DNA from 3 places in the Chryseobacterium sp. SIMBA_028 genome. Region 1 is predicted to be linked to each of the others. Evidence: riboswitches for the same ligand, from Rfam matches in the RefSeq annotation. Region 1 holds a riboswitch; each other region holds the start of a gene.
The links. Region 1 has a riboswitch for S-adenosylmethionine ahead of SCA31_RS05125 (SusC/RagA family TonB-linked outer membrane protein). Riboswitches for the same ligand answer to the same signal wherever they lie in the genome.

Region 1 (10,149 bases):
ATAAGAAAAATGTGATTCGCAAAGGAGATTCTGATTCATTTACTAGACTTATAATTCATTATGGCAATCTTCCTGATTATAAAGAGTTAAATAAATATGCCTTGATAATGGCAGATAAATATAATAGTGGAGATGGATATAATATGGTTTTTGAATCTATAATTGCAATGAATAACAATAATGAGTATGATGATATTACAGATTTTGCAAAAATAAATGAAAAAGCAAAATTAGAAGCTTTAAAATACTTAGAAAAAGGAGCAAAATTAAATGATATTAATTGTATGTCTAAACTTCAGGAAATTTACAGGAATGGAATTGGTGTTGAGAAAAACGTTAAAACAGCGGATGAACTCAAAAAGAAGATTGAAAAATTGTAGTAATCAATAAAATAATAAACCCGCTTCACAGCGGGTTTATTTTTATCATAAAGCCAGCGCGTTAGAAAGCGTTTTTTTAAGTTTAAGATTATAGAGCGCCATATCAATAATATTGAATATGGATTCTTTCTGTTTCTCGTCCAGTTGTTCTATCAATTGTACTTTTTCCACTACAGATTTATTCAGAGAATCAATATCAGAATTTACAATGAACTTGTCTAAAGTAAAAGAAAGAATGGTATTTCCTAAAAAAGTTGTATCATTCTTTCAAAAAAAACTGTGTTATCCAAAGATATAATAAAAAAGAGTTTAGCCGGTATTTGGATCTAGGGCTCTCAAAAAATAATTGTAAAGTATTATTAGAAGAAGTTGTAAGTTCGATATTGTACCGTTTAAAAACAGGCTGTCAATGGCGTGAACTTCCAATAAAGCAGTTTTTCAGCTCGCCTTATTCATGGAAAAGTGTGTATTATCATTTCAGAAAATGGTGCAGGAACGGAAATTGGGAACGGTTAAAGGAGGGGCTTTTTGAAAAATATAAAAGGTATTTGAATTTATCCTGTCTTCAGCTTGATGGCTCTCATACCCCAGCAAAGCAAGGAGGAGAAAGAGTTGGATACCAGGGTCGAAAAAAATGCAGAACCACCAATATGTTATTCTTGTGTGATAACCAAGGTATTCCATTGGGATGTAGCCAGGCTATCGATGGAAATCATAATGATCTTTTTGAAATTGAGAATCATGTAGATGAAATTTTATCCAGCCTCAAAAATTCATCCATAAGGACGGACTATTTATTTATCAATGCAGATGCAGGCTTTGACAGTGAGGATTTTAGAAAATTTCGCACAAGAAAGGAGCTATTGCACAATATTGCCTTTAATAAAAGAAATGGAAATATCTCTGACAGGGATCTTATCTTTGATGAAAAATTATACAAAAGAAGGTTTGTTATTGAGCGTATGAATGCTTAGTTAGACGGATTCAAAGCATTATTAATTCGTTTTGAAACGTAGAGCTTTACATTGGAAATCTATTCACCTCATTGCCTTTTGTTGTATTCTAATCAGGAAACTTTAGACAAGTTCACAAAAAGAAAAGTATCATAGCCCCACTTTTCATATGTATTATTTCATATTTTTTAATATTCATTATATTATTTTTTTAAATTTAAATTGAGCTGTTTTATTAAATTCAATGAATTTGTATGTTTTTTCATGAAGACTTCAATTTTTAAGTTATTGTTGGATGTGCTAGGATAAGAACATTTGGTTCAGAGAAGAAGATCCAAAGTTGCTAAGAGTAGCAGTAAATGACAATTATACACCTGACAATACGGTAAAAATTTACGCTCATTCAAGTGGTCGCTTCATAGTAGGACCAAATGGCGAACATATCTATACAGCAGAACAATTAGATCAGGTCTTAACTGGTCGTAGTAGAGCTTGGGAGAATTTTAAAAAAAATGTAGGAAAATTAATATTGGATATTAGAGCTTGCAATGCTGGTCATGACGACAAAGGATTCGCTACACGTATATCAAGCAGTCCTATTTTTAAAAATGTTGTTATAGTTGCACCCAGTGATTATTATATGTCAAATGGAGTTAACTCATGGATAAATCGAGGTGGTCAATATAATATCATATTAAATGGTAAATTAGTTAGAGGTAAATACAGCAGCCACCCTATCCCTTAAAAATTAAAATAATGAAAATCAAATACTTAAATAAATTAATTGTATTTTTACTTTTTTTCTTAATCTGTTGTTCAAAGGAAAAAGAACAAAATAAACCTAAGGATATCCCAATAGAAAAATATAAAAAAGAAGTTTTAATGAATGGTAATATTAATGCTTATAACAAATTAACTATATATTATCTTAAGTCAACCTTTCATAATGAACTTTTACCTTACTCAATTCTTATGGCAGACAAATATAATCATGGAGATGCCTGTCATGAGATCTTTGTACAAATAATTGGACTGAAACAAGCTCCAGGGACTCAACATTATGATATATCAATTTTTAATAAGTTGAATAAGGGCGAAAAGGAATATGTCTTATTTTATTTGAAAAAAGGAGCTAAACTGAAAAATATAGGATGTATAGTAGCTCTTAGAGACCTTGGTATTTCTGACAAGGATTAATACATTCAGAACGAATACCTTTGTTCTATTTAAAAACAAAAACCGTTGCTTTTCTAGCAACGGTTTTTTCAATAAAAAACCACCGCAAAAGCGGTGGTTTAAAAAATCAAATCTAATTATGGACTGTAATTATAAATTGGGATTATTTTCAATTTCTTTCTGTGGAATACTGAATAAATAATAATTACTGTTCGGAGTAAATGCTTTCTTATTAGGAAGATCAAAGATTGAATGACCTCTCCCATCAACCGTTTTCACAGTTCCGTTTGGCGTTGTTATCTGAACTTTAATAGGCTTTCCATCCCCATCTACAAATGGCTTTCTTACCACAGAACCTTGTGTTCTGATAATATCTGAAAGAGAGAATCCTTCTCCAAATAATTCTTTTCTTCTTTCAATCAAGATTTCATTCACAACATCATTTTGTGCCAACGGCCCGCTATATACATTGGCATTTCTTGCTGATCTCAATTGATTTAAAATAGCTACTGCCTGTACCGGATTTCCGTTTCTTGCTTCTGATTCTGCTTCGATCAGGTACATTTCAGCAGCTCTCATATAGACAATATCTCCAATAAGATTCGGTTTAAATTTAAATTTAGCATATCTCAGCAATCCCTCTCTTGCCGGAAGACCATCCCATGAAAATAACTGAGATCTGATATCATTGGTATCAAATAAATTTTTAAAGAAAGGATCTGCCATAAAGCTGTAATAAAAACTTCCTGATGAAGATACATCCAAATAGTGGAATGCATAACTGGCGTCTGACTGTTCCTGAGTTTGTGCATGCCCCCAGATCCACTCTACATTGTTAATATCATTGAAGCCATCCTTATACTTTTCCGGAGCCATTAAAGTAAATCCTTCTTTTGCAATTTTTGCAGCAGCAGAGGCTTTGCTCCATTCTCCCGTATTCAGATAAACCCTTGCTAAAATTCCGTTTACTACGTTTCGGTTGATTTTATCCTTATTATTTCTCGTATAGTTTTTCAATAAATTATCTGCATCTGTAAGATCACTTTTAATTAAAGCATAAATATCTTCCAGACTAGATTTTTTCTTTCCTCCTGTACTTGTAGATGATGGTTCTGTATAAATTGGAGCGGTTAAAGCCGTTTTATCTTTAAGATAACTGAACTGGTAAAAGCTGGCAATATTAAGGTAACAAAAAGCACGCAATGCTTTTGCCTGGCCTTTCACCTGATCCTTTTTTTCCTGGCTCCCCTCTGTTCCGTCTATTCTTGCAATAACATTATTCATATTATTGATGGCGGAATAAAGCATAGTCCAGATAAACAACGGACGACCTACTGTATTGTTGACCATTTCGGTAAAGCCATAGGTAGATCCGAACCCATATTTATTGGTAAGTACGGCTACATCGCTTCCCATGGCATCACTTGCCCTTAAAACAGTTGAGTAACCAATATTGGCATAAGTAGTCCCATCATTATTAAACTTTGCCCAGGTTCCGTTGATAACTGTTTCAGCATTTTCTGCTGTTTTAAAAACCTCTACACTATTAGACTGATCAGTTGGAGCTGTATCCAAATCACTTTCACAACTTGTAAGTGACCATAATCCTACTAGAACAAGGGATACATATTTTAATTTTTTCATTGTTTCAATTTTAAAGATTAAAGAGTTGCCTGAAGACCAAATGTAATTGTTCTCATTGCAGGATATCTATAGTAGGTTGTACCATCCAATGCCTGCTCAGGATCCATTCCCTTATGCTTATAGAATGTCAGAAGATTCTCTGCCTGAACATAAATTCTGAATTTCTTAAGCCCTATTTTTTCAAAATAATCTGATGGAAGCGTATATCCTAAACTCACATTTTTAAGTCTTGCATAAGTTCCTGAATATAAAAATCTTGTAGAGTTTGAAGTCCAGTTATTTGTTCTTGTACTCAAGGCAGGAACATCCGTGTGGGTATTTTCCGGCGTCCATCTATTCAACATTTCAACACCCCATGCACGTCCTCCTGAACTTCCGTTATGCAGGACAGAAGTGTAATCTGTATCTAAAATTTTTCCTCCGATCTTGAATGTCAATAATGCCGAAAAATCAAAGTTTTTATAAGCAATACTTGTATTAACACCCCCTGTCAGCTTAGGCAATGCTGAGCCTTGTAATATTTTTGTTGCCTTTGCGTATTCAGAAGTTGTTCCCTCAACCGTATTTCCATTCGCATCCTGAGAAATTGTTTTCCATAACGGATTTCCGTTACTTGGATCTACTCCTGCCCATTCCTGGATATAGAAATCATATACAGAACCTCCCTCTCTCAGCATTTTGGTTTGTCCTACAACAAGAGGTCCTTTTGGTAATTTGGTTATTTTGTTATTTAAAGTACTCAGGTTCACATCTACATTCCACTGGAAATTATCCGTTCTAACAGGTGTGGTGAATAATGAAAGTTCAAATCCTGTATTCTGTATTGTTCCGATATTCGCAGGATAATCACTGATTCCTACAGATGGAGCAACTGGTACATTAAACAGAAGATCCTGACTTTCTCTTTTAAAGTATTCGATATTTCCTTTAATTCTGTTATTCAAAATGGCAAATTCTAATCCTACGTTTAAGTTGAGATTGGTTTCCCATTTTAGATCTGGTGTACCGGCTTTCTCTAATGTTGTTCCAGATTCTCCACCCAGATTAAAGGTTTTGTATAATTCCTGATACGCATAATAAAGCGGCTCTCCATTTGGTCTCAATAATTTATCATTCCCTTGCCCACCATAACTCGCACGTAGCGTTAACTGATTGAAGAAATTCAGGTTTTTGATAAACTCTTCATTCGAAATTTTCCATGAAGCCCCTACAGACCAGAATCTCCCCCATCTGTTATCTTTACTGAATCTGGAAGAACCGTCTGCTCTACCTGAAGCCGATAGGAAATAGGTATTATTAAAATCATATTCCACTTTCCCAAGGTAACTTAACAAGCTTAATTTATCACTATTCCCTCCAAAATCTACCAATAAAGAAGCGGCATCCGGCTCATAGTAATAAGGCAGCCCAAAACGGTTTCTTGTTCCCGAAATAGTCTGATAATCATATTTATAAAATTCTTGCCCTGCTAAAACATTAATGTGGTGTTTACCAAATTTCTTATCATAGGTAAGAATATTACTGGTGGTATAAGAAAGTGTTCTTGTATTGGATTTTGTTACTGAACCTCCAGTCTCACTTCCTTGTCCAAGAAGTGGATTGGTATAATAATGTCCGTTATAGTTAACTAAATCGACAGAAAAACTGGTCTTGAACTTCAATTCCGGAAGGAATGTAAACTCCATGAATCCTTTCCCTGAAAAGTTATCTTCCTTATTATCATTTTTATCTAAAGGCAGGCTTGCCGCAGCATTCTGATTCTGGAGTGCTACCGTAGGTCTGTATTTTCCGAAATCATAAATCTTGTTTCCTTCTGCATCCAGCACATAAGATCCATCTGCATTTCTTTCATAGTACGGATAGAATGATGGAACGAATCTAGCGGCATTAATAATGTTACTCGACTTGGAATCTGAAGAGGTAGGGGCCTGCTGAAGACTATTTGTATAACTTAAATTCACACCAACATTCAACCATTTTTTAACTTCAGAATTGATCTTTAATCTGGTGTTATATCTTTTAAAACCAGATTCAATGGCCATCCCTTTATCATCCAAATACCCCAATGAAAAGAAGTAATTGCTTTTTTCACTTCCACCACTGATATCCAGATCTACCTGATTTCTGGAAGCCACTCTTTGCAAAATATCTCTCCAGTCATCATTCCATAGAGGAGTTGCTCCTGGCAATAGTTTTCCGTCTGTCCCTACAGGTTTTGAATAATTAATTCCATAAGGGTTAATTCCCAGGGCTGAAACAATATTATCCGATGCCATCTGCCCTGCCTGCTGTGCATTCACTTTATCAGACTGATATCCGTTTCTCATCGCTTCCCAGTATAATTGAAAATACTGGTCTGTATTCACCTGTTCGTAATCTTTTACGGCTCTTCCGGAAAATCCCTGACTAATATTAAGATTAACCTTTGCTTCTCCTTTCTTACCGGATTTTGTTGTAATGATAATAATCCCGTTCGCGCCTCTTGAACCATACAATGCACTTGCCGTAGCATCTTTCAAAACGCTGATGGATTCTATATCATTAGGACTTATTGAGTTTATATTTCCGTCAAAAGGAATTCCGTCAACAACAAATAAAGGGTCGCTGGAAGCACTTACCGAACCAATTCCCCTGATTCGAATAGTGGACAACGCTCCCGGTTGTCCTGAAGCTCCTGTAGTCTGAACTCCGGCGATCTGCCCATCCAATGCCTTGGTAATATTGGTGATCGGTCTGTTATTGATCTTGTCCCCTGAAAGAGTAGCCACAGAACCGGTATAGCTGCTTCTTTTAGCTTTCCCATAGGCTACCACTACTACCTCATCAATCTCCTTTTCTTTAAGTGTATCTTTTTTCGGCTTGGAATTCTGTCCACTTACGCTGAAGATTCCCAAGAAAAATGCAGCAACTGGCGGAATCCAAACTTTAGAATTAATTAAACTTTTATTAATCATAATCAATTTTATTTATCATATATTAAAATTTTGCCCTTTGCAGAAAAGTCAGCAAAGGGCATCGATAAATACGATAAACCAAATGCTTATTTTTCCTTTAAAGGCTGAATGTAACACCTTACGCGAAGCAGGTTGTCAAGATTTCATAGGGTCAGTTCCCTCCATCTTTCTCTATAAGCCGATCGAAATATGATTGCAAAGCTATAAACTTTTAGTCTACAAAACAAGTAGACTTATTATTTTCTCATGATAAATTTTCAAAAATTAACATAAGATTATATTAAAAGCCATTAAAATAAGGAGTTGCAGGAATTATCAATTTTTCAAACATGATAAATATCATTAAATATAATTCAATGGATAAAAATCAAAGAGTTGCAGAAATTATAAGCTTTAATTAAAAAAACTTTTTAATTTTATAGAATGAAAGTTTTGATTATAAACGGGCCTAATTTAAATCTTCTAGGCACAAGAGAACCTGAAATCTATGGTACAGTTTCCATGGAAGCTTATTTGGAGAATTTAAAATCCGAGTTTCATTCTCACGAATTAAAATATTACCAGTCTAATATTGAAGGAGAAATTATCAACAGACTTCAGGAGGATGATTTTGATGCCGTAGTGATCAATCCCGGAGCCTTTACTCATTATTCTTATGCGATAGCCGATTGTTTAAAGAACATTCGTAAACCTAAGGTTGAGGTTCACATCAGCAATATCTACAAAAGAGAAGAATTCAGACAAAAATCTGTAACTTCAGCTAACACTGATGCCGTTTTATCCGGATTTGGAATGGATGGATATAGGTTGGCTTTATTAAGTTTAAAGTAAATCCAAATACATAAATAAATACACCTCACTAAGAATGTAATACTCTTTTTTATGAAAACAAAAGACAATGTTTACTGTAATAATGTCGGGGTATATTTTAATCAATTAACAAAAAGAAAGTCTTATACTATTGAGGAAGTAAATTCTGAAAATGTGAGAATTTGCAATGATGAAAGCAAACTTAAATGGTATTCAAAATTTTATTTCAGTTTGCACAATGAACCTGAAATCATTTCAATTCATATAGATGATGAAATTAATGATTCAAAATGTGATGCTATAGAAGTAACAATTGAGTTTTCAAACAGCGATAAATACTGGTTAACTTTCGTAACACCAAAATATTTAGAGGAAATACTGAAATTAGAACCTCATTTTTATTCAAAAAACTTCGTTATCGTTAAAAACCTAAATAAAGATTTAATACAATCCACAATTCACCAAATGGATACACAGAATGAATTAATTGAAAATTGCCATAAATATTAAAAATAAAAAGCCTCATCAATGATGAGGCTTTTATCTATATAAACAATACTATTAGATTGTTTGTTCCTGTAGTTGAGGTCCTGAAGGGATCAATCTCTTACCCTCTTCAGTATCACAATACTGTTCAAAGTTTTTGATATATCTTGAAGCAAGATCTTTTGCTTTTTCTTCCCATTCAGAAGCATTCTCATAAGTTTCTCTAGGATCCAGGATACCTGCAGAAACGTTTGGAAGTTCAGTAGGAATCTCAAGGTTCATGATTGGAACCTGAGTTTTAGGAGCATTATCAATAGATCCATCGATGATTGCATCAATGATTGCTCTTGTATCTTTTAAAGAAATTCTCTTTCCTGTACCATTCCAACCTGTATTCACTAAGTAAGCCTTAGCTCCGTGCTCTTTCATTTTACCAATCAAGGTTTTAGAATACATTGTTGGGTGTAAGGTAAGGAACGCTTCACCAAATGCCGGTGAGAAAGATGGTTGAGGTTCTGTAATTCCTCTTTCAGTTCCGGCTAATTTAGATGTATAACCGCAAAGGAAGTGGTATTGCGCCTGATCTTCATTCAAGATGGAAACTGGAGGAAGTACTCCGAACGCATCTGCTGAAAGATAAACGATCTTCTTAGCATGACCAGCCTTAGATGGTAATACAATTTTATTGATATGATAGATTGGATAAGAAACTCTTGTATTTTCAGTAATAGATCCGTCTGTATAATCTGCTACTCCATTGTTGATGACAACGTTTTCAAGAAGTGCATCTCTCTTGATTGCTCTGAAGATATCCGGTTCTTTTTCTTCTGAAAGGTCAATAACTTTAGCGTAGCATCCTCCCTCGTAGTTGAATACTCCGTTATTATCCCATCCATGCTCATCGTCTCCGATAAGGTATCTTTTTGGATCTGCCGATAAAGTAGTTTTACCAGTACCAGAAAGACCAAAGAATAAAGCAACATCACCTTTTTCTCCTACGTTTGCAGAACAGTGCATTGAAGCCATACCTTTTAATGGTAGGTAATAGTTCATCATAGCGAACATTCCTTTCTTCATTTCACCTCCGTACCAAGTACCTCCAATAATCTGTAGTTTTTCAGTAAGGTTGAACATAACGAAGTTTTCAGAGTTCAATCCTTGAGCTTCCCAGTTCGGGTTTGTCGTTTTAGAACCGTTGATTACAGTGAAATCAGGCTCTCCAAAGCTTTCCAGCTCATAATGAGAAGGACGGATAAACATATTAGTAACAAAATGCGCCTGCCATGCTACTTCAACGATAAATCTTACCTTAAGTCTTGTATCTGCATTTGTTCCACAGAAAGCATCTACAACATAAATTTTCTTTGCTTCAGCAAGTTGGTCCAGCACTAGTTCTTTACAAGACGCAAAAATTTCTGTACTCGTTGGTAAGTTTACTTTACCATCCCAGAAAATCGTATCTCTTGTAACATCATCCTGAACAATATATCTGTCTTTAGGTGAACGACCTGTGAAAATTCCTGTTTTTACTGATACCGCGCCAGATTCTGTAAGTTCAGCTTTCTCAAACCCTTGATTTTCAGGAGAAACTTCAGCCTGATATAATTCTTCGTAAGAAGGATTATACACTACTTCATAGTTTCCTTTAATCCCTAATTTCTCTAAATCCTGGATGATTTTAGTGTTTTTCATTTTACTTATATTTTCTATTTCTTTATTGACTTCAACAAAAATAATATTAATTAT
Region 2 (10,149 bases), on a different contig from region 1:
AAAAGAAAAGCCCCTGAAAGAATCAGAGGCTTTATTTTTATTTTTAAAAAACTTTAGTAGTTTTCTTCTTCTCCTTTCATTTTTTCTGCATTCTCTGCCATGATCACTGCGTCAATCATTTCAGAAATATCCCCATTCATGTAAGCATCCAGATTATACATGGATTTATTGATTCTGTGATCTGTTACTCTTCCTTGCGGATAATTGTAGGTTTTGATCTTTGCAGAACGGTCTCCTGTAGAAACCATCGATTTACGTTGTGCAGCAATATCTCCCTGTACTTTTTGTAATTCGATATCGTATAGTTTTGTTCTTAGCATCTCCATTGCCAATTCACGGTTTGCTAACTGAGAACGTGCCTGCTGACAAACTACTACAAGCCCTGAAGGTTTGTGAGTAAGCTGAACCTTAGTTTCAACCTTGTTTACGTTCTGACCACCAGCTCCTCCTGAACGTGAAGTCTGCATTTCAATATCTGCAGGATTCAGTTCGAAGTCTACTTCTTCTGCTTCCGGAAGAACGGCAATTGTGATAGCTGAAGTATGAACTCTTCCTTGAGATTCTGTTTCAGGTACACGCTGTACACGGTGAACTCCTGATTCAAACTTCATGACTCCATAAACACCTTCTCCTTCTACTTTCATGATCAATTCCTTGTAGCCTTTTGCAGCTTCATTGGAATCTGTCACTTCATGTCTCCATCCTTTAGTCTTAAAGTACATGGTATACATTCTGTAAACATCTTCCACGAAAATTGCAGCTTCATCACCTCCGGTTCCGGCACGTAGTTCTACGATAACGTTTTTGTCATCTGCAGGGTCTTTAGGAATCAAAAGAACTTTAAGCTCTTCTTCAAGTCCTGGAATTTTGGATTGTGCTTCCAGCTTTTCTTCTTTAGCCAAATCTACCAAGTCTCTGTCTGATCCGTCAGCAATGATTTCATCAGATTCTTCGATGCTGTCTAAGGCACCTTTGTACTGATCGTAAACTCTAACAATTTTTCCCAAATCACTATATTCTTTGTTCAAAGAAGAATATCTTTTTTGGTCTGAAATAACATCAGGCTGTATAATAAGATCTGCAACCTCATTATATCTTTGTTTTATAGCTTCTAATTTTGGAATTAATGATTTAGACATTATGGAATTTTTGTGGGGGCAAAGATAAGAATTATTAATTCAAAATTAAAGTATAAATTTTTGAACAATAGGCTAAAAGTATAAAATAGGGAGCTTATTCACTTTTGATGTTATCAATTTCTTCTTTACCTCCTCTGGAAAGCTTTCTATCTATTAAATATAAAATAATCCCTACAGCTATAATGGCCAGTCCTATTAAACTTTCCTTTGGATTATGGATAAATGTAAAATAGAGAATATACCCACTGAACAGTAAAAAAACGGTTGGAAAAATATAAAAGGCATTGGATTTAAAGATTTTTCGGTCTTTCTTTTTAAGGAAATATACTGTAGAGATTGCCAGACTTGCAAATAACTGAAGAATAAATGCCGTATAAACAAAGATCTCTTTAAAGCTTCCTGTTAAAATAATAACGGCAGCAATCACAGCATGGGCAAAAATAGCTCTTACCGGAATTCCTTTTTTATTTCCTGCCGAAAGAGGCTTCCAAAGGTAAGTATCTCTTGCAAAGGCTTGTGTAAGTCTTGACCCTACCCATAAGTAACCACTGATGGTGGCAATAAGCTGTAACGCAATGAAAATATTAACAATTTTCCCAAAGGAAAGTCCAAGCATATTCACAGCCGCTTCTCCCATTACATCTTCTTTTCCTGCCAACTGGCTTATGGGCGCATGTTTCAGCATAATATAATTGACAAGGATATAGCTTCCTGTCACAAATACGGTTCCTATGATCAAGGACTTAGGAAGGCTTTTTTGAACATCTTTTATTTCTCCGGCAATATAAGAAGCAGAGTTCCAGCCGGTATAGGAATAGGTAACAAAAACCAGCGAAGTTGCAAAGGCAGGAAGCATGATTTCGTTCTGCCAACTATCACTAAAATTCAGGCTGTTTCCAATCTGAGGGGATTCTGAAAGCCCAACCCCCAAAATAACCAGTACAATAATAAAGGCTATTTTAATAAACGTGAAGAAATTATGAAATCGGCTTGAGGTTTTTAAACTGAATGACAAGGAAATGGCTACCAAAAAAATTGCTACAATGGCAAAACCGTTTCCAAAGGAAAAATCAAATACGGAGAGGTATTTCGACATTGCCAATGCCGCCAGCGCAACGGGTGCTGAAAACCCAATGATCAGGGAAATCCAGCTTATTAAATATCCAAATAAAGGATGATATGTTTCTTTAAGATAGATGAAATCTCCACCATTTCCCTTAAAGTGGGAGCCTAATTCCGCATAACAAAAAGCTCCGAACAAAGCGAGAATTCCCCCGATACTCCATAACAGAAAAATACTGTAGGTATTGGTAATATCGGAGAGCTGAAATCCCAAGGTAGTAAAGATTCCCGTTCCTATCATATTGGAAACTACGATGGCTGCAGCTGTTTTCCAGCCGATCTGATGTGAAGCAGTGCTCATTTAATGATTAAAAGTTAAAATTAAGTCTTCCGAAGAAATAGCTTCCCAACGTTCCCATTTGTACCGGCGCATATTTGAATACTCCATAATATGAATTTTTATAGACCTGAAGATCCGGAAAAACATCCAATACATTATTAGCCCCTACGGTAAAGTTGATATTTTTTGTGATATCATATCCCACACTAATATCAGTAACTACCTTTGGGGAAAATTCCTGAACTTCTCCAAAAGGGAAACCATCTCTTATAACTTTACCAAAGTAGGTATTTCTCACGAGAAAATTAAATTTTCCTATTCCGTAGTTCAAACCTAATGATGCTTTGGTCTTTGGGGAAAGGGTTTCAATAATATTAATCTGATCTGGACCAAAATATTGATCTCTTGGGGTATTTATATTTTCAGGAAAATGGAAGTCTGTAATCTTTGTTTCTGTATAATTTCCGGCAAGGTTTACATTCAAATTTCCACCACCCAATTTCCAATCATAGGAAACCACAACATCTACCCCTTTGGTTTCTGTGTCTATGGCATTGGCGAAAAATCGTCCGCTTTCTACCTCATTTCCCTTCCCTACTACATTCGGATCAGATAGTATTGGATCTGTAATATTCCCTGTAATAACGATTCGGTCTTTTACTTTAATAATATACCCATCTACTGTAATGAATAGTCCTTTTGCTGGTTTTAATGTAAATCCTGCGCTTCCGTTAAGTGAGGTTTCCTGCTTCAAACGATCAAAATTAAGAACATCAGCAGCTCTACTGTCATTATTAAAAATTCCTTTGGTAACAATCTTCAATCCGGTGGGAGAAATATCTGCATAGGAATTGTTAAAATACTGCTGTTGAAGTGATGGTGCTCTAAATCCTGTTCCTACAGCAGCCCTTACGGCATAGTTTTTCACAAATTCATATCTTATTGCCAGTTTTCCGTTCAGGCTATTTCCAAAGTCTGAATAATTTTCAAATCTTCCAGCAACATCTATATTTAATTTTTTATCTACATCATATGAAAAATCAGCATATACCGCTGTTGAATGCCTGTCCTTTTTCAATACGTTACGTGGAGAAAAGCCAATAAAAGATTGTGCTCCTCCTACTCCGCTCACCGTAGATCCATCCGCAGCAATGTTTCCGTTGACATCATATTGGGCATAAGAAGCTTCATCTCCAGCCTTAATCTGGTATTGTTCAAACCTGAATTCTCCACCAAATGCTATATTGAAATTCTTTATATTTTTGGAAACATCCAGATTAACTGTATTTTGCAGGAAACTATGTGCACCAGCGTAAAAACGAGTTGGTGATTTTGTTCCTAAGGAAGCATTATTGGTATTACTAATATTATAGTTGAATGTGTTGCTGCCAAATGTATTACTCAGATCAAGCAGCCAATTGTTCACATTATATTTTGCCCCTACAGCGTAGGAAATATCATAGATCTGAGATCCCAAGACTGCCTGAAAACCATTGGGATAGATAGATGAAACGACATTAGAGGTTTCACTCGGAAGTCTTCTGAAACCATATCCATTTCCTTCCTTGATACTGAAACCTCCAAATGAATACAATTTAAATTGATCATTCAAAGGGTATTCTGAATTAAAAAACAGCTGCCCCTGCCTGATTTGTGCATCTCCAACCTGAAAATTAAAATCATCTCGTGTCAACCCTCTTTCTCTGATGATGTCATCATCATTTTTTCTTGCAACATCTGGGTTATCAGCAAATTCATACGCAAAATTGTTTCCGAAAATATCAAGGTCATGATTTTGAGTTCTTGTTGTTTTTCCGCGGTGGCTTAACTGTAATGAAAGGTTCACAAAACCATCATTTTTCCCTAAAGAAGCGCCATAGTTGATACCTGCCTGATAGGTATCTCCATCATTTCTTCCACTTAATCCATAGGTTAAGCTTGCTGAAGCTCCGGTATTTTTTTTAAGGATGATATTGATAACTCCTGCAATGGCATCTGAACCATATTGTGCCGCAGCCCCATCCCTTAAAACTTCAATTTTTTCAATGCCAATAATAGGAATAGTACTTAAGTCTGTTCCTACAGAACCGTTCCCAACTGTATTCTGGTAGTTCACCAAAGAGGTGGTATGTCTTCTTTTCCCATTAAGCAATACCAAAACCTGATCTGGCCCCATTCCTCTTAAGGTCACAGGATCAATATGCTCTGTACCATCGGAAGCAGACTGTCTTACAGAATTAAAGGAAGGAATAACATAATTCAGGAGATCCTGAGCTGTCATTTGCGGTGATGATTTTTGAATTTTATCTATATTGATAACATCTACGGGAACCGGAGTATCCAGTTTTGTTCTTTTAGCACTACGGTTTCCTACGATAATAATATCCTCAATTTGTTTTCCTTTTTCTTCCTGCTCCTGGGCTGCAACTAAAATTGTCCCAAGCAGTACTACAGCTATACTTAGTTTTTTCATCTTTATTCTTGCCAATTAATACTATTCTCCACAGAACATTCTGCAGATACACAAGACTTCAAGAAATGGAATTCATATTAAGAATATTGACTTCACTTATCTCCCCCATCGGGTTGGAATTAGCACCTTTACACTTCTGGAATCGTGTTGGTTGCTAAGGTTTCTTTGGGCCAAATCCCTCCACCTTTCTTGATAAATCTACTGCAAAGGTAGACTATTTTTTTAAATATCCAAAAAAGGCACGTGCAGCCTGATAAGAAAAAAGGCCCATGAAAAATTTCATGAGCCTTTCAATAAAAGTAATTGTAATGAACTATCTTGTATGAACGAAAATTCTAAAGACTATTGATTTTGATCCTGAAAAAATATTATTTCTTCATGATTTTTTTAAACACAGATTGACCATTCTTTAATTTTAGCTCAATCATATATAATCCTTGCGAAAGTCCGTTCATATTGATTTGATTATCTGAAAACAATACCGCAACTCTTTGCCCAACGGCACTTACAACCTTTACTCCTTCAATTCCAGAATCAGTCTTTACCATAAGAATTCCATTGGTAGGATTTGGGTAAACATCAGTGGCTGAACGATTGACATGAGTTTCTGAGGTACCTAATCCGGCAGTTGTTTTAATACATCTTACTGACGCTCCCTGCCCTTTTGGTGCACCTGCGGCAGCATTGGTAATTGTGGCTCCTATATATAGATATTTGCCACCTGTTCCTGTAGCATTAGAGCTCCAAAAATAGCCTCTTTGTCCTACAAATGTAAATCCTCCCTCAGAACCTCTAAATCCTCCCATCGGCAATTTTAGACTTCCTTCAAAAGCTTTTGTAGGATTGGTAATCCCCTCAATTGGGAGAATATTTGCCCAATCAGCCTGTGTGGGTAATATCCATTCTGGGTCTATTGCCTTGCAGGGATCAATACCAACGGTCTCTGACACATCTGTTGAGTTGGATCCTATCCATTTATCTCCAGCTCCATTTGTTTCCCACCAAGCAGGAGTACCAGTAATATAAGAATTTATTCCCTGTAGCCCTTTTGGATTATTAATAATGGGAGATGATGTTGTAGATGAATTTCTCAACTGATGTCCGTCATCCCATCTTCCCCATTGAAATAGGTCTCCATAGGCTTCGGCATCATTGATTGCATTGGCAACCCTTGAGCTTCCAAGGTTTTGTCTAAGCCAAACTTTTCCGTCTCCTCCACGTACCGTAGTATAAGTTACGGGCTGACCCTGATATGTAAATGTAACACAACCAACATCTCCGGTATTACTTCCAGGATCTGTATTATTACAGCTCTGGGGAACTCCCGATCCCTGCTGTGCATATAGTGTACTTCCTGTGATGAGTATTAATATTATCCCTGCTCCCAGTTTTCTTACTGCAAAATATAAATCTCCGATCATAAATATTATTTTTAATTATTCTAAATTTAATTTAATTTTGCGCAAAAGTACTCCTCGTAATTAATTCCGGGTTATCATTTCCCAACTTTTAGTTATCCTATTGAGGATTTGCTTTAAGTTGTACCGTAACCGTAAATTTTCTTGTATGAGAAGTGTAGTAGTGTTCAAATCCGATAACATCGAGATTGTAATACAGGAAGACCCCGATTCTGAAAGGATTTCGAGATCATCTATTCATGAAGATCAATCTAGCTTTAATCTTCTTTTTTTATTGAGTTCGAACATCAATATGAAAGCTAATGACTGTGGTACACAATTAATATTTAAAAAAAATCAATATATTCTTCATTATTCAGCTCTGCAAAGGAATTTCGAACTATGGACTGAGGACCAGGAAAGCTTAAAATATTTACACATTCAGCTCAACTATCGGTATGTTTCAAATCTAATTCACTCTGAATCCAATGACGAAGGAGCTGAAATATTGAAAAGTATGATCCATAATAATTTTGTTTTCCTCCAAAAAGCCACTCCCCCGAATATGACTGTAGAAATGCATATGATATTAAAGGAAATATTAGGTTATACTAAAAAAGGAGTGATGCAGAAATTATTTATTGAGGCCAAGATCATCAAACTTCTGATTCTTATTTTCGAACAGTTCAATGAAAAAAACATCATGGAATCAACTTCTAAGAATCCTGAAATGGTTAAAAAGTTTATTGATGAAAATTACCACAGAAATATTAAGGCAGAAGAAATTGGGAAGCTCATGGGGGTTAATCAGAATATGATCAGAAAGGAGTTTAAGGCAGAATATCACACCACCATTTCCCACTATATTTCAGAACTCAGAATGCTGAGGGCAAAAAAATTAATCACCGACAAGAAGATTATGATTAAGGAAATTGCCATTGAATGCGGCTATGAGTACATCCAAAACTTTACCCGCGCATTTAAAAAGAAGTTTGGAGTATCTCTGGAACACTTGAGAAATAATAAATAGAAAAACCGCCTAAAAAATTAAGCGGTTTATATATGTTGTTTTGCTTTGATATTACTTTTTCAGAATTAAGGTGAAAAAGCAATGACAATCAATTAATGATGATGTCCGTGATCGTGAATGAAAGGTCCGTTTCCTTTAGGCTGGCTGTAGATTACTTCTACCCCCTCCTGCTCAGAAACAAGTTTTCTTCTGATATCTTCAGGATCGAAAGGCTTCACTTTTCCGAAGTACTCTTTCAAACCTTCAGTTAGCCACATTGGAATTACTAATCCGAAGAACATAAAAATACACCAGAACCCCACTAAGAACATAGTAATGAAGAATACAGTCCATAGGAACTGGTAAAACGGCCAAAATGCTGATAAAATCGTTATCATATCTCTTAAAGATTTTAGGCAAAAATAGAACTTTTTTCCTGTTTACACAAAAGATAGAGACTCTATTTTCTAATTTATTTTAATTTTAAACTAATTAGTGGGCAAGATTGGCAAAGAAATCGTTTCCTTTATCATCGGTAATGATGAATGCAGGGAAGTCTTTTACCTCAATTTTTCTTACGGCTTCCATTCCTAATTCCGGGAAATCTACTACATCTACAGACACTATATTGTCTTTCGCAAGAATGGCAGCCGGTCCTCCGATTGATCCAAGGTAGAAACCTCCGTATTTATTGCAAGCATCAGCAACGTCTTTGCTTCTGTTTCCTTTCGCCAGCATAATCATACTTCCACCGTGGCTCTGGAACTCATCAACATAAACGTCCATTCTTCCTGCTGTGGTAGGTCCGAAACTTCCTGAAGCCATCCCCTCCGGTGTTTTTGCAGGTCCTGCATAATAGATTGGGTGATTTTTGAAATATTCCGGCATTGGTTGACCGCTATCAATAATTTCCTTGATCTTAGCGTGAGCAATATCTCTTGCTACGATCAATGTTCCGTTTAGTTTTAATCTTGTTTTGATTGGGTATTTTGAAAGCTCAGCCAAAATCTCAGGCATTGGCTTATTCAGGTTAACTTCAACAGCTTCTTCCAAATGTGGTGGCGTAGCAGGTAAGAATCTCTTTGGATCTTGTTCCAATTGCTCAAGGAAAATTCCTTCTTTTGTAATTTTTCCTTTGATATTTCTATCTGCCGAACAAGAAACACCCATTCCTACAGGACAAGAAGCAGCATGTCTCGGAAGTCTGATTACTCTTACGTCATGAGTAAGATATTTTCCTCCAAATTGTGCTCCGATGGCACTTTCCTGACATATTTTCTGAACTTTAGCTTCCCATTCAAGATCTCTGAAAGCCTGCCCCGCTTCATTTCCTTCTGTAGGAAGGTTATCATAATATTTTGCTGAAGCTTTCTTCACTGCAGCAAGGTTGGCTTCTGCTGAAGTACCTCCGATCACCAATGCTAAGTGATAAGGCGGACAAGCTGCAGTACCTAAATCTGAAATTTTCTCTTTGATAAATTCTTCAAGAGATTTTTCATTCAATAAGGATTTTGTCTTTTGGTATAGGAATGTTTTATTCGCAGAACCTCCTCCTTTTGTAAGGAAAAGGAATTCATAATAATCTCCTTTTTTAGCATAAATATCGATCTGTGCCGGAAGGTTTGATCCTGAATTCTTCTCGTCAAACATTGTTAAAGGCACTACCTGAGAATATCTTAGATTTCTTTTCTGGTATGTATTAAAGATCCCACGGCTTAAGAATTCACCATCATCTACTCCGGTGTATACGTTTTCACCTTTCTTACCCATTACAATAGCTGTTCCAGTATCCTGGCAAGAAGGAAGAGCTCCTTCTGCGGCTACGGCAGCATTCTGTAGTAAATTGTAGGCAACAAATCTATCGTTATCTGTAGCTTCAGGATCATCAATGATTCTTTTAAGGCTCTCCAAGTGTGAAGAACGTAACATAAAGGAAACGTCTGCCATAGCTTCTTCAGCCAATAATTCCAATCCTTTTGGGTCAACTGTCAAAATTTCTCTGTCACCCAGTTTTTCAACCTTTACATAATCTGATGTAAGTTTTTTATACACCGTATCATCCTTCTGAATCGGATACGGATCCTGATATCTAAAATCCATTCAATTTTTTGTTTGTACAAAAATACGGCTCCTCTTAAAAAATATGAGCAAAATCAGTCATTAAGATTGATATTTATAATGATTATAAATTGTGAATTTCTTCGGTTATCAGTAACTTTATAAAAATTTCAATCACAATGAATTACAGAATAGAAAAAGACACCATGGGAGAGGTGCAAGTACCTGCAGACAAGCTTTGGGGTGCACAAACAGAGCGTTCAAGAAACAATTTTAAAATTGGCCCTGAGGGATCAATGCCTCATGAAATCATTGAAGCTTTTGCCTTTCTAAAAAAAGCAGCAGCTTATACCAATGCTGACCTGGGTGTACTTCCTCCTGAAAAAAGGGATATGATCGCCAAGGTTTGTGATGAAATCCTGGAGGGAAAACTTAACGATCAATTTCCTTTGGTGATCTGGCAGACGGGTTCCGGAACGCAGTCAAACATGAACGTTAATGAAGTTGTTTCCAACAGAGCACACGTTAATAATGGGGGAACGTTAGGTGATAAATCTGAAATTCATCCCAACGATGATGTCAATAAATCTCAGTCATCTAATGATACTTATCCTACTGCAATGCATATTGCTGCCTACAAAAAAGTAGTGGAGACAACCATTCCTGCGGTT
Region 3 (10,149 bases), 150 kb from region 1:
CTCCTTTTGGCCTGTTTGTTTTTAATAATGAAGCCAAGGATCTTTTTAAGAACAATCTGAAGAAGATTGATCAGGCTCCTTACGAATACTATAGCCAACACAAAAAAAACAACCATAATATTGTTGTTATTGAAAATGATATTGATGGAGAATCCTGGAAGAAAATTCTGGATCAGATATCAGGAGGCTCAGATGCATTATTGATTGTGAGCCGCATGCCTAAGGAAATTTCAGACAGCATCGGGTTTTATGATTCGGAGATTTCTTTTGAAGAACAGAATGTTTTGAAACTTACCGATACAAAATATCAGAATGATTTTATTAAATTGGATAAATTTCCGTCGGGTAGAGGATTCTCATTCATTAAACCGAATGTTGAAGTACTCGGAAAAACGGTAGAAGATAAAAATACAGATCAGGCCAACTTTATTAAGGTGAAGTTTGGAAAAGGAAATATATATGTTCACAGTGAACCTCTTTTTCTTACCAATTATTATCTGTTGAAACCCGGAAATGTAAAGTATGCACAGGATGTATTCTCTTATCTTCAGGATAGGGAAACGCTTTGGTTTGTGGAGGGTGGTACCAAGGCTTCAAGTTTCTTTATGAGATTTGTATTGGGAAATCCAGCTCTGAAGTATGCCTGGTGGGTATTTCTGGGTGGATTGATTCTTTTTATCTTCTTTAATGCTAAGAGAAAACAAAGAATTGTACCTGTAATAGAACCATTGCGGAATACATCATTGGATTTTGTGAAAAGCATTGGGAATCTTTATCTTCAGGAGGGCGATTTTCATGATATGATGGCCAAAAAAGCTCAATATTTCCTGAATAAAATAAGAATGGATTTTCTTATTGATACCCAGAATTTAGATAGTGAATTTGTCAAGAAGCTGCAATTAAAAACAGGGAAAACAATGGAAATGATTAATGAAGCTATTCATCTTATTCAAAAAGCACAGGATCCCTATTCCAGCGTAATGAAAGAAGATCTGGTAAGAATGAATAAGCTCCTTGATGAGATACTAAGATAAGAGATTCTTAATAGGATGATTTAATAAAAGATAGAATGAATTCTGTCGAAAAACCAAAGATAAAAATTATGGAAAACTTTGATAACCAAAATATAGAAAATCAAACTTCTATAAACCTTAATAAAAATGAAGATCAGTTTCAGTCCCGCATTGATATGATTGAGCTTCGTGCAAGTCTGGATAAAGTAAAAGCCGAAATAGGCAAGGTGATTGTAGGGCAGGAAAGTATGATAGAACATCTGTTAGCAGCTTTACTTTCTAATGGCCATGTACTGATTGAAGGAGTTCCCGGAGTGGCCAAAACAATTACTGCCAAGTTATTGGCAAAGACCATTGATGTGGGCTTCAGCAGAATTCAGTTTACACCGGATCTAATGCCTTCCGATATCTTGGGTACCTCAATATTCAATGTGAAAAACTCAGAATTTGAATTTAAAAAAGGACCTATTTTCTCCAATTTTATATTAATTGATGAGATCAACAGATCGCCGGCGAAAACACAGGCTGCATTGTTTGAAGTAATGGAAGAAAGACAGATCACAATGGATGGTACCCGTTACATTATGGAGGAACCTTTCCTTGTTGTAGCTACACAAAACCCTATAGAGCATGAGGGAACATACAGGCTTCCTGAAGCCCAGCTTGACCGTTTTCTATTCAAAATTAATGTAGGGTATCCTAATCTTGAACAGGAAATCACCATCATTAAGAATCAGCACGAAAGCAAAAAAGAAGATAAAACAGAAAGCGTAAATAAAGTGATTACTGCAGAGCAACTGAAAGGGTATCAACATTTGGTAAAGGAAATCATTGTAGAGGCTCAGTTGATGGAATATATTGCTAAAATTATCATTAACACCAGAGAAAATCAATTCTTATACCTGGGGGCTTCACCAAGAGCATCCTTAGCACTTCTTACTGCTTCCAAAGCCTTTGCCGCATTAAGAGGAAGAGACTTTGTAACTCCGGAAGATATTAAGGAAGCAAGTTATGCTGTGCTAAGACATAGAGTAATCGTTTCTCCGGAAAGAGAAATGGAAGGCCTTACCGCCGATGAAATTATCCGTCAAATATTAGAGGGAATAGAAATTCCCAGATAGGAGAGTAGATTGTAACTTATAATCTTCTACCCGCCACCTAAACAATGAAAAACTTATACATCAATACACGTTTCTTCTTTACACTCATCGGAGTGGGGGTACTGTATGTTCTTGCATTTTTCTTTCCGGGGCTGATGTGGGTTGCCCATATTGTACTTTTGCTCTGTTTTCTTGCCGTCATGGCAGATTACCTGCTGATTTTTAATCAAAAAAATGCTTTGCAGGCCCAGAGAATATTACCGGAGAAATTGTCCAATGGTGACGAAAATTTTGTAAAGATTGATATTAAAAATAATTACAACTTTAAAATCACGGCTAAAATTATCGATGAAATTCCGTTTCAATTTCAGAAAAGAGATTTCCTGATTGAAAAGCATATTAACCCGGGAGCAAATACTTTCTTTCAATATACTTTGGAACCTAAGGAAAGAGGAGAGTATCATTTTGGAAGTCTGAATATTTATGCCTCGTCACCACTGGGATTAGTCTCAAAAAGATTTAATTTTCAAAAAGATGCAATGCTGGCGTCTTATCCATCCTTTGTTCACCTCAGAAAATATGAGCTGATGGCTTTACAGAGCGAATTTTTGTTAGGCGGAATCAAGAAAGTGAGAAAGCTGGGACATACCATGGAGTTTGAGCAAATCAAGGAATACGTTCCCGGAGATGATATCAGAACCATTAACTGGAAAGCTACATCCAAAGCCAACCGATTAATGGTCAATCAGTTTCAGGATGAAAAATCACAGCGTATTTTTATGTTGATTGATAAGGGGCGAACCATGAAAATGCCATTTAACGGATTAAGTTTATTGGATTATTCCATCAATGCTACCATGGCGCTTTCCCATATTATTTTAAGAAAAGGAGATAGAGCAGGGATGATGACGTTTTCAAAAAAGACTGAAAATAAAATTGCTGCGGAAAATAAATCCGGACAGCTAAAAAAAATATCAGAAGCGCTTTATAATATTAAAACAGATTTCTTTGAAAGTGATTTCAATCGCTTATATCAGGATGTGAAATACTCTCTAAACCAGAGAAGTCTGATTCTGCTGTTTACCAACTTTGAAACGTTGGACGGGTTGAATCGCCAGTTGAAATATCTTCGTGGAATTGCCAAGAATCACCTGTTGGTAGTGGTGTTTTTCAAGAACTCAGAACTACAGACCATGATTAACAAGAATCCTGAAAATATGCAGGAAATCTATGATGAAATTGTAGCCGAAAAATTTGAATTTGAAAAGAAACTCATCATTCAGGAGCTTCGCAAATATGGAATCTATACCGTATATACCCTTCCTGAAAATTTGAATATCGACGTTATCAATAAATATTTGGAGATAAAAGCCAGAGGAATTTTATAAAATATTTTAAATTACAAATCAAAAAATAAAATGGAACTAAAAGAAAAGGCAGGTGCGCTTTTGAAAATAGCTGCATTAAATGAAGGGGCAAAAGAATATATTCTTAATAATCCTGAGCTCTTTAAACTCTTACTGAAAGCAGCTAAAAGATATATAGGAGGTGAAAAAATGGAAGAAGCCATCGCTACTGCTAAAAGAATTAATGCTAAAGGACTTCCAACTTCATTAGAGTTTATGGGAGAAAGTACCCGTTCCGTGGAAGAATCAGAATTGGTAACTCAACATTTTACTGATTTGATTAATAAAGTGAAAGAAGAGAATATTAATTCTATCATTTCTTTGGATTTATCACATATAGGTCTTGCAATTGATAAGGATCTCGCTTATAATAATTTAGTGTTATTAGCAGAATCAGCTTATAAAAAAGATATTGAAATAGTGATTAGCGCGGAGGGAATTGATAGAACTGATAATATTATTAATACCTTTTGTAAAATATCGCCTGATTTTCCAAATGTAGGAATTACCCTTCAGGCTTATTTAAACCGTACTCCAAAAGACCTTGAACGAATATTGAATGAAACACAAGGGAAAATAAGAATTGTAAAAGGTGCTTTTGCCGTTCCTTCAGGACATGCTGTAGAGAGAGGAAAACATTTAGATGACCTATACATTAAATATATTGAAACACTTTTCCTTAAAAACAGAAGGTGTTCTATTGCTACCCATCATAATATAGTTCAAAATAGAGTTAAAGAACTCATTGAACAATATGATATTCCAAAATCTAAGTATGAATTTGAAATGTTACTGGGAATACAGGAAGATCTGTTGAATGAAATGTATAAAGAAGGTTACCCATGCAGGCAGTATATAGTGTATGGTGATGAATGGTATTTGTACATGTGTAACCGAATTGCTGAGAATCCGGATAATCTTTTTCAGGCTATGGTTGATATCATGTCTTAGCCCAAGGTTTAATCCACAAAGTTTTTTATATTTGAATAAGAATATAAAAAAATCCTGAAATATAAACCCATACAATGAAAATTACACTTAACAGAATAAACGACGACTTTTTATTTGAATGTACAAATGCTCAAGGAAATTCTATTCTTTTAGATAATACTTCCCAGCCGGGAGCTAAAGGAGTTTCTCCAATGGAAAGTGTACTGATGGCAGTAGCAGGATGCAGCGGAATAGATGTAGTTTCTATTTTAAAGAAGCAGCGTCAGGAAATTAAAAGTTTTCAGGCAGAAGTAGAAGGAGAAAGAGTTCAGGTAGATGATGCCAAACCTTTTAAATCAATCAACGTGAAATTTCTTTTAGAAGGAGAAATTGACCCTAAAAAAGCTCAAAAGGCTGCAGAATTGTCTTTTGAAAAGTATTGTTCTGTATCAAAAACTTTAGAACCGAATGTAGAAATCGGATACGAAGTCTATGTGAATGGAGAAAAAATTTAATCTCTGATATAAAAATAGAAAAAGCCGGATAATTGATCCGGCTTTTTTATTACTCATTGCTTATTAAAAGGTAAGTCTTGGTTTTATCAATTTTGCTACAGTAGCCGTCCATCCTGTCTGGTGAGAAGCGCCTACACCCCGTCCGTTATCTCCATGGAAATATTCGAAGAATGTAATGTAATCCTTAAAATGTTCATCATAATTAAACTTTGGGTTTCCTCCATTAAAAGCACGTTGCCCATGTTCATCCTTTAAAAAGATGGAGCAAAGTCTTTTGCTTATATTTTGAGCTACTTCATCAAGGTTTTTCTTTTCACCACTTCCGGTTGGAAGTTCCACTTTCAGACTGTTCCCGTAATAATAATGGAAACGTTGTAAACTTTCCACGATCAGAAAATTAATAGGGAACCAGATGGGTCCACGCCAGTTGCTGTTTCCTCCAAACATTCGGCTGTCACTTTCTGCAGGGGTATAATACACCATATTTTCATTCCCATGTACAGAAAACACAAATGGGTTTTCCTCATATACCTTAGACATGGCTCGGATTCCATAAGAACTTAAAAATTCCTTTTCATCAAGCATTCTGGTTAAAACCTTTGTTAGCCTATTTTTACGAAGAATACTCATCAGGTGTTTTCTTCCTTGTCCTTCTTCATCCCAATGAGAAACAAGCTTGGTGAGTTCAGGTTTGTTTTTTAAGATCCATTCCATTCTGGTTTTGAAGTTGGGCATCTTTTCAAGCAGTCGGTGATCAACAATTTCTACGGCAAACAATGGAATTAACCCGACAATACTTCTCAATCTTAAAGAAACACTGTCTCCGTTCCCAAGTTGAAGAACATCATAGAAGAAACCGTCTTCCTCATTCCATAGGCCTTTTGTTCCTTCACCCAGATTCTCCATGGCCTCTGCGATATAAAGATAATGCTCAAAGAATTTGATGGCCATATCTTCATATACCTGATAATATTGGGCAAGTTCCATGGCAATTCGCATCATATTTAAAGCATACATGGCCATCCAGCTTGTCCCATCTGCCTGCTCAAGATGCTGGCCATCCTGTAGAACCATATTTCTATCAAAGGCACCAATATTATCCAATCCGAGGAAACCACCACCAAAAATATTCTTTCCGTTTTTATCCTTTCGGTTCACCCACCATGTAAAGTTCAGGAGAAGTTTTTGAAAGACTTTCTCCAAAAACAACAGATCCGGTTTGCCGTTATTTTTCTCATCAATTTTAAAAACCCTGAAGCAGGACCATGCATGTACAGGAGGATTCACATCACTCATATTCCATTCATAGGCAGGAAGCTGTCCATTGGGGTGCATGTACCATTCCTTGGTAAGAAGTAAAAGCTGTCCTTTCGCAAACTCTGCGTCAATGATGGATAAAGGAACACAGTGAAATGCAAGATCCCATGTTGCATACCAGGGATATTCCCACTTATCAGGCATGGAAATAATGTCCTTATTGTGGAGATGGTTCCATTCCGTATTTCTCACATATTCATTAAAATTTCTTGGAGCTTCAAAATTAGGATCACCTTTCAGCCACTTCCCGATATTGTAGTGATAAAATTGTTTATTCCAGAGAAGTCCGGCAAAAGCCTGCCTTTGAACATTTTTTTCATCCTCGTTTGTTGTATCGTTTTGAACTTCGCGATAAAACTCTTCAGTTTCAGCTATTCTGGTCCTGAAGATTTCGTCAAAGCTTTCAAAAGGTTCATCGCTTTCACTAGGACACAATCTGAATTCAAAAACCTTGGATTGTCCCCCTCCGATTAATTCATCAATCAGAAAAGAAGCCTTAGTCCCTTTTTTCTCAGGGTTTACCGTATTACTTTGATGAATAATAAAATCATTGATTCCATCTTTAAAATAGGAGTTTTCCGTTTGAGGGGCTCCGTATAATTTTGGAGTATTGGTTTCATTATCACAAAATATACTTTGAGCATTTGAGTTTCTGGAATACAACTTCTTAATGGAGATACTATCGTGGCCAATATCAATACTTCCGTCATGGGAAGCATTCATCTGTGCCTTATAAGTGTTATAGCCCCATTTCCAGTTGTTTCTGAACCAGGCAGTAGGTGCCACTACAATGGGTGCTTCATGTTGGCTTCTATTACAAATAGTAACTCTAGCCAGAATATCGTTGTGATCAGCCTTGCAGTATTCAATGAAAATATCAAAATACTCATCATGGTCAAAGATTCCCGTATCGAAGATCTCATATTCCGGTTCCTGTTTACTGCGTCGTCCATTTTCGGCAACAAGTTCATCATAGGGAAATTCATTAATAGGATATTTGTAGACCATCTTCATATAGCTATGAGTAGGCGTATTATCCAGATAATAGAAAATTTCCTTGATATCTTCACCATGATTTCCTTGAGGATTGCTCAATCCAAAGAAACGTTCCTTTATAATTTTATCTCTTTTATTCCAGAATGAAAAAGCAAAACAGAATAGCTGCTTTACATCAGAAATTCCGGCAATGCCTTCTTCTCCCCAACGGTAGGTATAACTTTCAGCATTATCATGATTGGTATAGTTCCATGCATTTCCATTGGTACTGTAGTCTTCACGTACATTTCCCCATTGCCGGTTGCTTACATAAGGTCCCCAGTTTTTCCATTTGGTATCTTGTAATCTTTCTTTTTCGGCGATCATATAGCATCATTTTTCCATACGAAGTTAGTTTTTTTGTAAAATAATTCCAATTCCTTTCATTTGAAGAATTATTAATATGGCCTTGAAATACTTGTGTTTAAGGGCTTTTTAAAATATTAAATTAATTTTTTTTTGATTTTAAAAGAAAAGAACTACCTTTGCACCATTCGTTCATTCAAATATTGAAAATGTTATCAAGAAAGGTTGAGGGATTAGACCCTATGAAACCTTAGCAACCCTTTGCGCAAGCAAAGAAGGTGCTACGTTCTACCAAAATTATTTTGGACAGATAACTTACTGAAGTTCTTTTCAGCCATTTCTTGTGGCATTTTCAATTGTATTAAAATAATAATATAATAGAATTGAAAACAGAACTAAACTATATTAATCTTTCGTATCAAACCTATTCCCAAAAGGAATACAATATCTCGTTAAGCTATGAGCTTTTCGGGAAAGACTTGTTTACAGCCCCTGTTATTCTAATTAATCATGCCTTAACCGGAAATTCAAATGTATCCGGAGAGAAAGGCTGGTGGAAGCAACTGGTAGGAGAAAATCAGATCGTGGATACGAGTAAATATACTGTTCTGTGTTTCAATATCCCCGGAAACGGATATGATCATTTTTTAATTGAAGACTATGAAGACTTCACCCCATCAGATATAGCCAATATATTTCTGAAAGGGCTGGAAGCTTTACATATCAAAAACCTATATGCCATTATTGGGGGCTCTCTTGGAGGAGGAATTGCATGGGAAATGCTTGCAAAGCAACCTAAGCTTGCGGAAATCTTTATTCCTATAGCCTGCGATTACAGAACTCACGATTGGCTTCATGCACAATGTCTGGTTCAGAAATTTTTATTGAATGATAAAGAAGAACCATTACAAAAAGCAAGAATTCATGCCATGCTGTGTTATAGAACTCCAGAATCTCTTAACGATAGATTTCAAAATAAATACAATCAGGAAAAGCAACGCTTAGAATCAGAAGATTGGCTGGTTTATCATGGTAATGCATTAAACGAAAGATTTAGTTTACAATCGTACAGGCTCATGAATCATTTGTTGATGAATATTAATGCTGATGAAACTGTGCTGGAGAAAATAGAAGCACGAATGCACATGATCTCCGTAGATACAGACTTATTCTTTCCTGCTTCTGAAATCCGAATGTGTTTTGAGAATTTAAAAAAGAAAAAAGAGAATATTTCTTATCACGAGATCCAATCTATGCACGGGCACGATGCCTTCCTAATGGAATATCAACAATTAAATAATATCATAAAAAACATTTTATAGAGTAATGAAAAATGCTAACGAAATAAAGTTTTTAAAGAACAGATCAATCGTCAAATTTGAAGGAGAAGATTTCTTGGGTGAAATCGGAATTGACGGACGAATTTTTAAAGCGCTTACTTTAGCGCGTATCAGTGTAGGAGTAATCTCTCAACAAGCCATAGAAAATGGAATTTCTATTTTGGTTCAAGAAAATGATGCAGAAAAAGCAGTGGCTTGTCTTATCGATGAATTTGAAGCAGAAAGAAAATCAGGAAAAGTTTCACAAATTTATAGTATTAATAATGTTTCTGTTATTGGTTTTGTAGCAGAAGACTTCAATAAAGTTTTTGCCGAATTGGCAAGAAACAACGTTTTTCCATTGCTTTTAAATCAGGTAGCAGGAGAAAACAGAGTGAATATTGTGGTGACTTCTTCACAGGATGAAAAAACAAAAAATATCATAGAGTCTGAAATTTTCAAAAAGCCAAAGCCCGTTCATCTGGCAATCATTGGGCATGGTAACGTGGGGAAAACTTTGATAGAACAGGTTCTGCAATCTTCGGAAGAAATCAAAAGACGTAAAAAAATAGACCTAAAGGTTGTTGCAGTAGCTAACTCAAAGAAAATTGCTTTCAACAAAAAAGGTTTTGATGCCAACTGGGCAGATGAGGTTTTAACAGCAGAACACCCGTCAAGCGTTCAGGAATTGATTAATTTCTCTAATGAAAATCAATTGGAAAACCTGATTGTTGTGGATAACACTGCAAGTAAGGACTTTGTTAAAAACTATCATGCTTTGGCAGAAAATGGATTTGACCTAGTTTCTTCCAACAAAATTTTCAACACACTTCCTATCGAGGAATATAGAAAACTAAGATATACGTTAAGCAAAAATAACAGACGTTATCTATATGAGACCAATGTAGGAGCTGGGCTTCCGTTAATTGATACCATCAAATTATTACACCTTTCAGGAGAAAATATCACAAGAATCAAAGGAGTGTTCTCCGGAACATTGAGTTATGTTTTCAATAATTTTTCTTTGAGAAATGACAAATTCTCAACCATCATCAATGAAGCGCTGGAAAAAGGATACACAGAACCAGATCCAAGAGAAGACCTATCCGGAAATGATGTAGCAAGGAAATTATTGATTTTAGCAAGAGAGCTGGATTTAATCAATGAATTCGACGATATCAATATTCAAAATCTGGTTCCTGAAAGTT

Region 2: it holds a riboswitch for S-adenosylmethionine, as region 1 does, so the genes downstream of both, SCA31_RS16035 (TonB-dependent receptor plug domain-containing protein) here and SCA31_RS05125 (SusC/RagA family TonB-linked outer membrane protein) in region 1, are expected to answer to the same signal.
Region 3: it holds a riboswitch for S-adenosylmethionine, as region 1 does, so the genes downstream of both, SCA31_RS04350 (alpha/beta fold hydrolase) here and SCA31_RS05125 (SusC/RagA family TonB-linked outer membrane protein) in region 1, are expected to answer to the same signal.

What each region holds. Positions count from the first base shown of each region.
Region 1 is NZ_JAWRWZ010000003.1:167,616-177,764, forward strand. It holds gene SCA31_RS05090 (hypothetical protein) at 1-380, shown strand, start outside; gene SCA31_RS05095 (hypothetical protein) at 426-551, opposite strand; partial or broken gene SCA31_RS05100 (transposase) at 701-883, shown strand; gene SCA31_RS05105 (transposase family protein) at 929-1,354, shown strand; gene SCA31_RS05110 (hypothetical protein) at 1,674-2,078, shown strand; gene SCA31_RS05115 (hypothetical protein) at 2,090-2,530, shown strand; gene SCA31_RS05120 (RagB/SusD family nutrient uptake outer membrane protein) at 2,660-4,153, opposite strand; gene SCA31_RS05125 (SusC/RagA family TonB-linked outer membrane protein) at 4,171-7,107, opposite strand; SAM riboswitch class I at 7,191-7,287, opposite strand; gene SCA31_RS05130 (type II 3-dehydroquinate dehydratase) at 7,531-7,938, shown strand; gene SCA31_RS05135 (hypothetical protein) at 7,990-8,427, shown strand; gene pckA (phosphoenolpyruvate carboxykinase (ATP)) at 8,479-10,095, opposite strand.
Region 2 is NZ_JAWRWZ010000011.1:173,079-183,227, forward strand. It holds gene prfA (peptide chain release factor 1) at 54-1,139, opposite strand; gene SCA31_RS16030 (APC family permease) at 1,234-2,562, opposite strand; gene SCA31_RS16035 (TonB-dependent receptor plug domain-containing protein) at 2,570-5,014, opposite strand; SAM riboswitch class I at 5,108-5,213, opposite strand; gene SCA31_RS16040 (T9SS type A sorting domain-containing protein) at 5,383-6,435, opposite strand; gene SCA31_RS16045 (helix-turn-helix domain-containing protein) at 6,581-7,441, shown strand; gene SCA31_RS16050 (hypothetical protein) at 7,534-7,818, opposite strand; gene SCA31_RS16055 (fumarate hydratase) at 7,913-9,520, opposite strand; gene fumC (class II fumarate hydratase) at 9,658-10,149, shown strand, end outside.
Region 3 is NZ_JAWRWZ010000003.1:13,604-23,752, reverse strand. It holds gene SCA31_RS04380 (hypothetical protein) at 1-1,034, shown strand, start outside; gene SCA31_RS04375 (AAA family ATPase) at 1,103-2,134, shown strand; gene SCA31_RS04370 (DUF58 domain-containing protein) at 2,179-3,501, shown strand; gene SCA31_RS04365 (proline dehydrogenase family protein) at 3,532-4,470, shown strand; gene SCA31_RS04360 (OsmC family protein) at 4,545-4,964, shown strand; gene SCA31_RS04355 (MGH1-like glycoside hydrolase domain-containing protein) at 5,028-7,643, opposite strand; SAM riboswitch class I at 7,832-7,939, shown strand; gene SCA31_RS04350 (alpha/beta fold hydrolase) at 8,006-8,944, shown strand; gene SCA31_RS04345 (ACT domain-containing protein) at 8,949-10,149, shown strand, end outside.